One region of the Streptomyces sp. TS71-3 genome, then DNA from elsewhere that is predicted to be linked to it. Evidence: riboswitches for the same ligand, from Rfam matches in the RefSeq annotation. Region 1 holds a riboswitch; the other holds the start of a gene.
What was found. Region 1 has a riboswitch for glycine ahead of gcvT (glycine cleavage system aminomethyltransferase GcvT). Riboswitches for the same ligand answer to the same signal wherever they lie in the genome.
Positions count from the first base shown of each region.

Region 2: it holds a riboswitch for glycine, as region 1 does, so the genes downstream of both, gcvP (aminomethyl-transferring glycine dehydrogenase) here and gcvT (glycine cleavage system aminomethyltransferase GcvT) in region 1, are expected to answer to the same signal.

Region 1 covers NZ_BNEL01000001.1:2,075,274-2,080,683, reverse strand. Annotated here, with positions in the region: gene Sm713_RS08535 (enhanced serine sensitivity protein SseB) at 337-1,239, opposite strand; gene Sm713_RS08530 (AAA family ATPase) at 1,911-2,609, opposite strand; glycine riboswitch at 2,899-2,993, shown strand; gene gcvT (glycine cleavage system aminomethyltransferase GcvT) at 3,180-4,358, shown strand; gene gcvH (glycine cleavage system protein GcvH) at 4,519-4,896, shown strand; gene glyA (serine hydroxymethyltransferase) at 5,015-5,410, shown strand, end outside.
Region 2 covers NZ_BNEL01000001.1:5,470,121-5,475,530, reverse strand. Annotated here, with positions in the region: gene Sm713_RS22330 (hypothetical protein) at 1-307, shown strand, start outside; gene Sm713_RS22325 (DUF5999 family protein) at 559-765, shown strand; gene gcvP (aminomethyl-transferring glycine dehydrogenase) at 868-3,774, opposite strand; glycine riboswitch at 3,947-4,042, opposite strand; gene Sm713_RS22315 (PRC-barrel domain-containing protein) at 4,155-4,526, shown strand; gene Sm713_RS22310 (DNA polymerase IV) at 4,713-5,410, opposite strand, start outside.

The DNA of each region.
Region 1 (5,410 bases):
TGACGAATCCCGGCCGTCCCGAGCACCGGAGGACGGACCGAACCGTACGCGAGGAACCCTGGTACCCCGCCACCGCCCGTCCGGGTCATGAAACCAGCTTAAGCGGCACCGCCCGGTACCGACTTGACGCGTCCCGTGCCGGTGCCGCGCCGTTCGACGTACGGAACCGGTGGGACGGGCGCCCGTGCGGCGCGTTGCGGGCCGCCGGGAAGGCTCCTGCGGACCGTCCCGCGTCGGCCGCCGCGGTGGGCCTCGCGAACCGCCCGGCACCCGCCGGATCCGCTCGCCACGCCGGGTCGCGGGTGCCCGAATGCTGCCACGCCGCGGCCGGCCGGCTCACCGGGCGCTCGTGTAGAACGGGATGACCTTGTCACGCATCCACTCGGCCACCGGGTCCTGAGTGACGTCCAGCAGGACCAGGTTGACGGGCCAGCGGACCGGGGCCCGGCCGAGCGCGCGGCCCAGGGCGGCGAGCGGTGCCTCGCGGGGGTCGTGGCCCTCCGTGCCCCAGTGCTCCGCCATTCCGAGGGGGCCCAGGTGGGCGAGTTCGACGCCGACGAACAGGACGGGGTCGTCGCCCTCGACGCTGGCGAGGCAGCGCCGCGCGCTGCGCACGGCTCCGGCGGGCTCCCCCGTGCCGGGCAGGCCGGTGTGGGAGGCGGCGCCCCCGGCGTGGTCCCCGGCCGCGAACTCCTCGGCGGCGGCGGTCAGGAACTCCACCGGATCCTCCTGCCAGTCGGGCTCGAAGAGCCGCACCCGGCCGCCGCTCAGGGACGCGTCGAGCGGAATGCCCCCCGCTCGGCAGAGCTCGGCCACGGCGGGCGGCGGGAGCGGGATGCCTATCGTGCCGTCCGGGTTGACGGCGATGCCCAGCTGCGGCTGGAGCCCGCGCGCGAACTCCACGGCCGGCGCGACGGTGAACGCCATGTGGTCGCCGACCACCTGGCGGAACTGCTGCTCCGAGCTGAAGACGGGGACGTACGCCTGGCCGTCGAGCTCCATGGTGGGCAGGTCGAGCATCCGGTGGTCGGGGCCGCCGCCGTTGGGCAGCGGCACCCACAGGGGGCTGCGGGCCAGGACTTCCAGGATGCGGGCCCCCGCCGAGGACGGTCCCCCGCTGCCCGAGGCCCCGGGGAAGTGGCCGCCCTGGGTGCCCAGGGAGGCGGCCAGCACCTCTTCGAGCTCGTTGGCCGGCCAGCCGCCATGGGGGTGGGTCATGGCCTGTGGCGGTATGTCCATGCTTCTCAATCCTTGCGTCCTGCCCTGTTCGCCCACGGCCTGCGGGTGGTGGGTCGCTCGCCGTGCACAGCATTGTTCCGCTGCTGCGGGTGGCACCCTAACCCGACGTCAGCGGGGGTGACGCTTGTTGTGGGCGGCGGGTTGCGTACGGGTTCCCTTCCGGGGGGTTCGCCGGGGTGGGTGGGGGTGATTTGGGTGCGTTCCGGGGGGTGTGGGGTGCCGGCCTGTCGCGCGGTTCCCCGCGCCCCTTTTCGGCGCCTTCCGCGACCACCCGGAGGGGTGGACTCGGATGTCTCCGGTTCCTGCGCTGGGTGGTGGGCTGCTCGCGCAGTTCCCCGCGCCCCTTCAGGGCCCCTTCGGTGACCGACCAGCGGTGTCTTGGGCGTCTTTCGAACCTGCGCTGAGTGGCCGGTCGTTCGCACCGGCCCCCGCGCCCCTTATCCAGCGCCTTCTGCAGCCGGTTGGGCGGGACGGGGTGCTGTCGCCGGAGTGCGCCGCAGGCGCCTTGAGGGGCGCGGGGAACTGCGCGACCGGCCCATCGGCCAGCGTGAGATGAAGGACAACCGGGCCCTCAGCGGCGCTGAGGCGCCGCAGGCGCGGACGGGGCGCGGGGAACCGCGCAAGGTATCCGCCACCCGCCGGCCGGGGCCGGGGACCGCCGGAGCGGACCCTCAGAGTGGGTCACCGGAGCCGGGGCGCGCGGCGAATTCGATCGTGTGGAGGTCGTCGGATGCTGCGCGGTCCATGAGGACCGCGGACGCGCAGCCGTGTGGCAATCGGCCGGCTGCCAAAGCCCCCGCGAGCCGCCCCACGGCCCTGCGGTGCCGCAGGAACGCGTACCACGACACCCCGCGCCCCCGCGCCCGCTGCCCGGCCAGCGCCGCACCCGCGGGCACGTCGAGCAGCACCAGGTGCAGTGCGGCGCCCCGCCGCGCCGCCACACGGGCGAGCCACCACCGCACCCACGCCTGCGTCCCGCAGTCGTGCACGACGAGCCCCGCCCCGTCACGCAGCGCACGACGCAGCCGCGCGAAGTGCGCGAGGCGCACGAGAGGGCGGTAGAGCGCGTACGGCACCCACCGGGGCAGCCGCCGCGCCCAGCGCTCGCGGCTGTCCTGCGAGTCGATGCGGTGCCCCCGCACGGCCCTGCGCATCAGGGTGGACTTGCCGCTGCCGGGCAGACCGGAGACCACGACGAGGTCGCCCGCGGCGAACGACAGGCGCCAGGGCCCACGCCAGGAGTGCCCCCGCAGGTCGCGGACGGCGCCCGGACCGGGCGTGACGAGTGCCCCGGGCCCGGCTGGCGCCGCACGCCGGGCCACCGCACCGCCCACCGCGCGCCCGCCGCGCACCGTGATCGGACCCTCCATGATGGACCTCCCCCGGCCTGCCCCGGCGCCGCCCTCCCGGCCCGCTGGTACGTGGTCTGCCCGCCGCAAAGTGCAAAGAAACGGTAATGGGACGGCTGGCGCGAACCCGTCTGCGCACGTCCTCCGCGTGTGTCGCAGGGCCACCGCCGGTCACACCCGGCCGACCGGCACCGCCCGCGCCCCGGAGCGCGGGCTTCCGCCGAGCGCCGCTGCAATCCCCTGAAGCGCCCCCACTGCCATGGCCTGCGCGCCGTGCAATGATGTGCCCGCCAACTCCATACAGGCCGCTCGAATCCGCGCGGGAGAGCCTCCGGCCGTCGGCCGGGGCGCCGAAGGAGCAAGTCCTCCCTTGAATCTCTCAGGCCCCGATACCGCGCGGGTGAGGCAATTCTGGAAAGCGGGCCGCCCCTGGCGGTCCCACCCAAGGTGCAAGCCCGGACGCCCGGACGTCTCCTCGTGAGACGGGCTCTCGGCGAACCTCTCAGGTTCCGATGACAGAGGGGGAGGAACGGCACCGTTCGTCCGTGCCCGTCCTTCCTCGCAACCCTCTGATCCGACCCGGGAGCCCTCATGCCGCACGACGCCGCCCAGCCCCGCCGCACCGCCCTCGACGCGGTGCACCGCTCGCTCGGCGCCACCATGACCGACTTCGCGGGCTGGGACATGCCTCTGCGGTACGGCAGCGAGCGCGAGGAGCACCAGGCCGTACGGACCGCGGCCGGCCTCTTCGACCTCTCGCACATGGGCGAGCTCACCGTCACCGGGCCCGGCGCCGCCGCCCTGCTGGACCACGCGCTGGTCGGCAACATCGGCGCCCTGAAGCCGAGCCGCGCGCGGTACACGATGATCTGCCGGGCGGACGGCGGCATCCTCGACGACCTGATCGTCTACCGGCTCGACGGGGGCCGGCCGGGCACTCCGTCGCAGGCGGCCGGTCCGGGGCAGGCCGCGCCCGAGTACCTGGTCGTCGCCAACGCCGCCAACGCCGAGACCGTCCTCGCCGCGCTCACCGAGCGTGCCGCCGAGTTCGACGCGGCCGTGCGCGACGACCGCGACGCCTACGCCCTGCTCGCCGTCCAGGGCCCCGCCTCCCCCGGCATCCTCGCCCCGCTCACGGACGTCGATCTGGACGGGCTGAAGTACTACACGGGCGCGCCCGGCACCGTCGCGGGCGTTCCCGCGCTCATCGCCCGTACGGGGTACACCGGCGAGGACGGCTTCGAGCTGTTCGTGGCGCCCGCCGACGCCGAGCGGCTGTGGGCGGCGCTGACCGAGGCGGGCGCCGGCGCGGGCCTGGTGCCGTGCGGGCTGTCGTGCCGCGACACGCTGCGCCTGGAGGCGGGCATGCCGCTGTACGGGAACGAGCTGAGCACGCGGCTCACGCCGTTCGACGCGGGCCTCGGCCGGGTGGTGAAGTTCGACAAGCAGGGTGACTTCGTCGGGCGCGAGGCGCTCGAAGCGGCCGCCCGGCGCGCTGAGAGCGCCCCGCCGCGCCGGCTGGTCGGCCTGGTCGCCGAGGGCCGCAGGGTGCCCCGCGCGGGGTACGCCGTGGTGGCGGCCGCGGACGGTACGGTGATCGGCGAGGTCACCTCGGGCGCCCCGTCGCCGACGCTGGGCAGGCCGATCGCGATGGCCTACGTCGACGCGGACCGTGCGGCTCCGGGCACGCCGGGCGTGGCCGTGGACGTCCGCGGCGCCCGCGAGCCCTACGAGGTGGTGGCCCTGCCGTTCTACCAGCGGAAGAAGTGATCCGGGGCGCAGAGCTGCACCCCTCACGCCCCCGTGGGCCCGTGTCCGCCGCGGGCCGCGCCCCCGCCCGGCGCGATCATGGCCGGGTCCATCCGCTCCGTCTCGCATCGCAAGACGGTCCGTTCACAAGCACTCCCCCGCGTACAGGAGAATTCACCACATGAGCAACCCCGAGCAGCTTCGCTACAGCAAGGAGCACGAGTGGGTGTCGCCCACCGAGGACGGTGTGGCGACGATCGGCATCACCGAGTTCGCGGCCAACGCGCTCGGCGACGTCGTCTACGCCCAGCTCCCCGAGGTCGGCTCCTCGGTCAGCGCGGGCGAGGCCTGCGGAGAGCTGGAGTCGACCAAGTCCGTCAGCGATCTGTATTCGCCGATCAGCGGCGAGGTCACCGAGGTCAACGACGACGTGGTCGACGACCCCTCGCTGGTGAACTCCGCGCCGTTCGAGGGCGGCTGGCTGTTCAAGGTGCGCGTGAGCGGAGAGCCGGACGACCTGCTCTCCGCCGACGAGTACACCGAGTTCTCGGCCGGCTGACCCACCGCCACCGCTGCCGGGGCGCCCCGCACCGCCGCCGGGCGCCCGCGCACCGCCGCCGGGCCGTCCGGCGGGCCGCTCAGACGGGAAATGCCCGGACAACCGCTTAGGGACCGTGATGTCGCTTCACTCGCCTCACTCGCTTCTCGACATACCTCTCCACGAGGTGGACCCGGACGTCGCCGCCGCCGTGGACGCCGAGCTCCGGCGCCAGCAGTCGACGCTGGAGATGATCGCCTCTGAGAACTTCGCCCCGGTGGCCGTGATGGCCGCGCAGGGCTCGGTGCTCACCAACAAGTACGCCGAGGGCTACCCGGGCCGCCGCTACTACGGCGGCTGCGAGCACGTCGACGTGGTCGAGCAGATCGCCATCGACCGCGTGAAGGCGCTGTTCGGCGCCGAGCATGCCAACGTCCAGCCGCACTCGGGCGCACAGGCCAACGCCGCCGCGATGTTCGCACTCCTGAACCCCGGCGACACGATCATGGGCCTGAACCTGGCGCACGGCGGCCAC
Region 2 (5,410 bases), 3.4 Mb from region 1:
CTCCCACTTCTTCGAGGGGCCGTACGTCACGGCCACCGAGCAGGCGCTGCGGCAGGCCGAGAGCATGCCGTCCGCGTACCAGCCGCGCGTGCTGTCGGTGCCCGCACTGTACATGCTCACGCTCTGGCTGCACGGCGACTGCTCGGCGGACGCCGCCACCGGCCACCCCGCACCCTCGGACCTGCTGGTACCGCTGGCTCCGGCGCCGCCCGGCATCGCTCCCCACCGCGTGTACCGCTTCGCCGAGCTGCTGCCCGTCCTCACGCAGCGTCTCACGCCGACGCCGTTGCTGAGCTCGCCCGCCTGACCGCCGCGGTCCCGCGCCGAGTCCGCCGCCCCCGTACCACCGGAACCCTGACCACCGTCCGTTCTCCGCGCAGCCGGGCTGAACCGACCGCCCGTGTGACGCGTCCTCACCACGTGTGGAAAACTGCCGCGAAGCCCCTGCGGGCGGCTGCCCGCAGGGCGGAACCGATGGCAGGACCGATCTGATACGGGGGCGGTATGACCGCATCGAGCCGCAAGGCAGAGACCACTCCACAAGGAAAGTTCCCGACCATGTGCCCGCACCGGCCACCGTGCCCGCCGGCGGACTCCGCCGCCCGGGAGGCCGCCCACCCCTTGGCGCACCACCCGGAGCAGGGCTGGAGCCTGCTCTGCAACGGCGTGCTGCTCTTCGAGGACACCGGCGAACTCCTCCCGGACGGGCGGATCATCGCCCCGCACCGGCCGCTCGGCACGGCACAGGTGGTACCGGCCGCGTAGCGGCGGCCGAGGACCCGCGCGCCGGGGCCCGCGACGCACAGGCGCACACGAAGAAGGGGGCCGACCCGGGCGACCGGACCGGCCCCTCTTCTGTGTCCGCGCTCAGTCCTCGTAGGCGTCCGGCGGCGGGCAGGAGCAGACCAGGTTGCGGTCGCCGTAGGCCTGGTCGACACGGCGCACCGGCGGCCAGTACTTGTCGGCCGCGCCGACGCCCGTCGGGAAGACGGCCTCCTGGCGCGTGTACGGGTGCTCCCACTCGCCGCCGATCGACTCCGCGGTGTGCGGGGCGTTCCGCAGCGGGTTGTCGTCAGCGGGCCAGGCGCCGGAGGCCAGCTGCTCGATCTCCGCGCGGATGGCGATCATCGCGTCGCAGAAGCGGTCCAGCTCCGCCAGGTCCTCGCTCTCGGTCGGCTCGATCATCAGGGTCCCGGCCACCGGGAACGACATCGTGGGCGCGTGGAAGCCGTAGTCGATCAGCCGCTTGGCGACGTCGTCCACCGACACGCCGGTGGCCTTGGTCAGGGGCCGCAGGTCGATGATGCACTCGTGGGCGACCAGGCCGCCCGGACCCGTGTAGAGCACCGGGAAGTGGGGCTCGAGACGGCGGGCGATGTAGTTGGCGCTGAGCACGGCGACCTGCGTGGCCCGCTTGAGCCCCTCGGCGCCCATCAGGCGGACGAACGCCCACGAGATCGGGAGGATGCCCGCGGAGCCCCAGGGCGCGGCGGCGATCGGACCGATACCGTTCTCGGGCCCCGCGGCCGGCTGCAACGGGTGGTTGGGCAGGTACGGGGCGAGGTGCTCGCGCACCGCGACGGGGCCGACGCCCGGCCCGCCGCCGCCGTGCGGGATGCAGAAGGTCTTGTGCAGGTTGAGGTGCGAGACGTCGCCGCCGAAGCGGCCCGGCCTGGCGAGGCCCATCACGGCGTTGAGGTTCGCGCCGTCGACGTAGACCTGCCCGCCGGCGTCGTGCACGGCCGCGCAGATCTCGGCGACGTGCTCTTCGAACACGCCGTGCGTGGACGGGTACGTGATCATCAGCACGGCCAGCTGCTCGCGGTGCTGCTCGATCTTCGCGCGCAGGTCGGCGATGTCGATCTCGCCGTCGTCGGAAGTCTTCACCACCACCACGCGCATTCCGGCGAGCACGGCGCTCGCGGCGTTGGTGCCGTGCGCCGAGGACGGGATGAGGCACACGGTGCGCTGCTCGTCGCCGCGGGCGCGGTGGTACCCGCGCACCGCGAGCAGCCCGGCCAGCTCGCCCTGCGATCCGGCGTTGGGCTGGAGGGACACCTTGTCGTAGCCGGTGATCCCGGCGAGCTGGCTCTCCAGCTCCTGGATCAGACTCAGGTACCCCTGCGCCTGGTCGGCGGGGGCGAAGGGGTGCAGGGCTCCGAAGCCCGGCCAGGTGATGGGCTGCATCTCCGTGGTGGCGTTGAGCTTCATGGTGCAGGAGCCCAGCGGGATCATGCCCCGGTCGAGGGCGTAGTCGCGGTCGGCGAGCCTGCGCAGGTACCGCAGCATGGCGGTCTCGGAGTGGTGCTGGTGGAAGACCGGGTGGGTGAGGTACGTGTCGGTGCGCAGCAGCGCCCCGGGCAGGGCGTCGCCGTCCGTGCCGTCCGCGGCGGTGGGTTCCGCGTCCAGCGCGGTGACGTCGGCCACTACGCCGAAGGCGGTCCACACGGTGCCGAGGTGGGCGCGCGTGGTGGTCTCGTCGCAGGCGATGCCGACGTGGTCGGAGTCGGTGAGGCGCAGGTTCACACCGTCTTCCCTGGCGGCGCGCACCACGGCGGCGGCCCGGCCCGGAACCCTTGCGGTGACGGTGTCGAAGAAGGCGTCGTGGACCACCTCGACGCCACCGCGGCGCAGGCCCTCGGCGAGCAGGGCGGCGTACCGGTGGGTGCGCCGGGCGATGGTCCGCAGGCCGTCGGGGCCGTGGTAGACGGCGTACATCCCGGCCATCACGGCGAGCAGGACCTGCGCGGTGCAGATGTTGCTGGTGGCCTTCTCGCGGCGGATGTGCTGTTCGCGGGTCTGCAGCGCGAGGCGGTAGGCCTGGTTGCCGTCGGCGTCCACGGACACGCCGACCAGCCGGCCGGGGAGGTTGCGGGCGTATGCGTCGCGTACGGACATGTAGCCGGCGTGCGGGCCGCCGAAGCCCATGGGGACGCCGAAGCGCTGGGTGGTACCGACGGCGATGTCCGCGCCCAGCTCGCCTGGCGAGCGCAGCATGGTGAGGGCGAGCAGGTCGGCGGCGACGGTCACGACGGCGCCGATCTCGTGAGCCTGGTCGACGAGGGGGCGCAGGTCGCGCACGGCGCCCGAGGCTCCGGGGTACTGCACCAGCACGCCCACCACGCCGCGCTCCGCGATCTCCGCGGGGATGCCGCCGGCGAGATCGGCGACGACGATCTCGACACCGGTGGGTTCGGCGCGGGTGCGCACCACGGCGATCGTCTGCGGGAGGGTGTCGGCGTCGACCAGGAAGACACCGTTCTTGACCTTGCCGACCCGCCGGGACAGCGCCATGGCCTCGGCCGCGGCGGTGCCCTCGTCGAGCAGCGAGGCGCCGGCCGTGGGCAGCCCGGTCAGCTCGGAGACCACGGTCTGGAAGTTGAGCAGCGCCTCCAGGCGGCCCTGCGAGATCTCCGGCTGGTACGGCGTGTACGCGGTGTACCAGGCCGGGTTCTCCAGGACGTTCCGCAGGATCACCGGAGGTGTGAAGGTGCCGTGGTAGCCCAGACCGATCATGGAGTCGAGCACGTCATTGCGCTCGGCGAGGGCCCGCAGCTCATCCAGTACCTCGGCCTCGGTGCGCGCCTCGGGCAGCGGCAGGGCCTCGGTGTCCTTGATCACGTCGGGCACCGCGGCGGCGGTCAGCTCGTCCAGCGAGCCGTAGCCGACCTGCGCCAGCATCTTGGCCAGGGATTCGGCATCGGGTCCGATATGGCGCCGGGCGAAGGGGATGCCCTCTTCGAGCCGGGCGAGCGGGGTGCGGTTGGGGGACATGGTGGGAGGCCTCCTGGTCTGCTGCGACCTGCGAGGGACACCACTGCGGGTGCCCGGACGGCCTCCCCCTCTGTCATCTCGACCTGAGAGCTTCACCGGGGCGCCATGGCGCCCGGCTTGCACCGTCGGTGAGAACGGAGGCCTTGGCGCCCGCTCTGCTTTCCAGAGTGACCTCGTCCGTGCGGTACTTGGGCCTGAGAGTTTCCGGGGAGGATTTGCTCCTTCGGCGCCCCATGGCCATGGCCTGGAGCTCTCCCGCACGGGTTCAGCAGCCAAAGCCAGCCTACCAGCGGGGACCCCGGCAGAACGTTCGAGTGGCCGACGCCCTGAATGTGCCCTTTCGTAGAGATTACGGATGATGTGCAACCACTGGAGGGACCGTGCAGAGCGACATCGATCCGCGCCACCTGATCGGCCGCAAGGCGTTCGACCGCAACGGCACGAAGATCGGCACGGTCGACGAGGTGTACCTCGACGACGCGACGGGCGTCCCGGAGTGGGCCGCCATACGGACCGGATTCTTCAGCCGGGACGCCTTCGTGCCACTGGAACCCAGCCGCCTGGAGGAGGGCATGCTCCGCGTGCCGTTCGAACGGTCGCTGATCAAGGATGCGCCGGACTTCGGCGTGGGCCGCCATCTCTCACCGGCCCAGGAGCTGCAGCTCTACCACCACTACGGCCTCGACACGGCGGCTCCGCCGTCTCCCGAGGACCGTGACTTCGGACGGTTGGCGGGCCAGGACGAGGGGTGAGCGGGGGCGTGCGCCGCTCACCGCGTCACGCATCGCTCGGCAGCTGTCAGGGTGCGCCCCTTCGGTGGCCGGGCTTGCTCGGGGCTACGCCCCGGCCCACTCAGGGGCGCGGGGAACTGCGCGGGCAACCACCAACCCGCCGTTGGTCCGGGGGCGGCGGAACCAGCCCCTTCCGGACAGTGACCGTCACGTGCCGTCCTCGGCCGGCCCGGATCCGGCTCTCGGCCCGGGGCCGGCTTCCTCGCTGGGACCGGCATCGGACCTCGGTCCGGCTTCCGGCTCCGGACCGTCTCCCGGCCCGTCCTCCGCCGGTGCGGCGGGCATCGCCTCCGGCACCAGGGGCAGCGGGTCGGAGAGGGTGAGGTCAGGGTCATCGGTGCTGAACGTGCGGACGCGCCCGGGCCTGGAGCCGGGGGTCTCGAACCGGACGGTCACCCTGCCGATGCCGCTGCCCTGGATCCAGCCGGGCCCGTGCGTGCTGTGGTGCACGTCGTGGCCGGCCGGCCAGCGCCGTTCGGCCGGTGCGGGCGCCGCCTCCGGCTCCGGCTCGGACTCGGGCTGCTCGGGCGCGGCGGCGTGCTCCTCCACCGCCTGCGCGAACAGGTACTCCTGGGTGAAGTCGGCGAGCCCGCTGACGCCCACGCCCAGCAGCCGCACCCCGCCGGTGGTGTCCACGGACTCCAGCAGGTGTGCGGCGGCCTCGCGCACCACCATGGGGTCGTCGGTGGGGCCCCGCAGCGTCTCCGACCTGGTCAGCGTGGAGAAGTCGTAGCGCCGTACCTTCAGCACGACCGTGCGGCCGGAGCGGCCCGCGGCGCGCAGCCGCTGGACGCATCGGTCGGCCAGCCGCTGCACCTCGGTGCGCACCCGTACCCGGTCGTGGA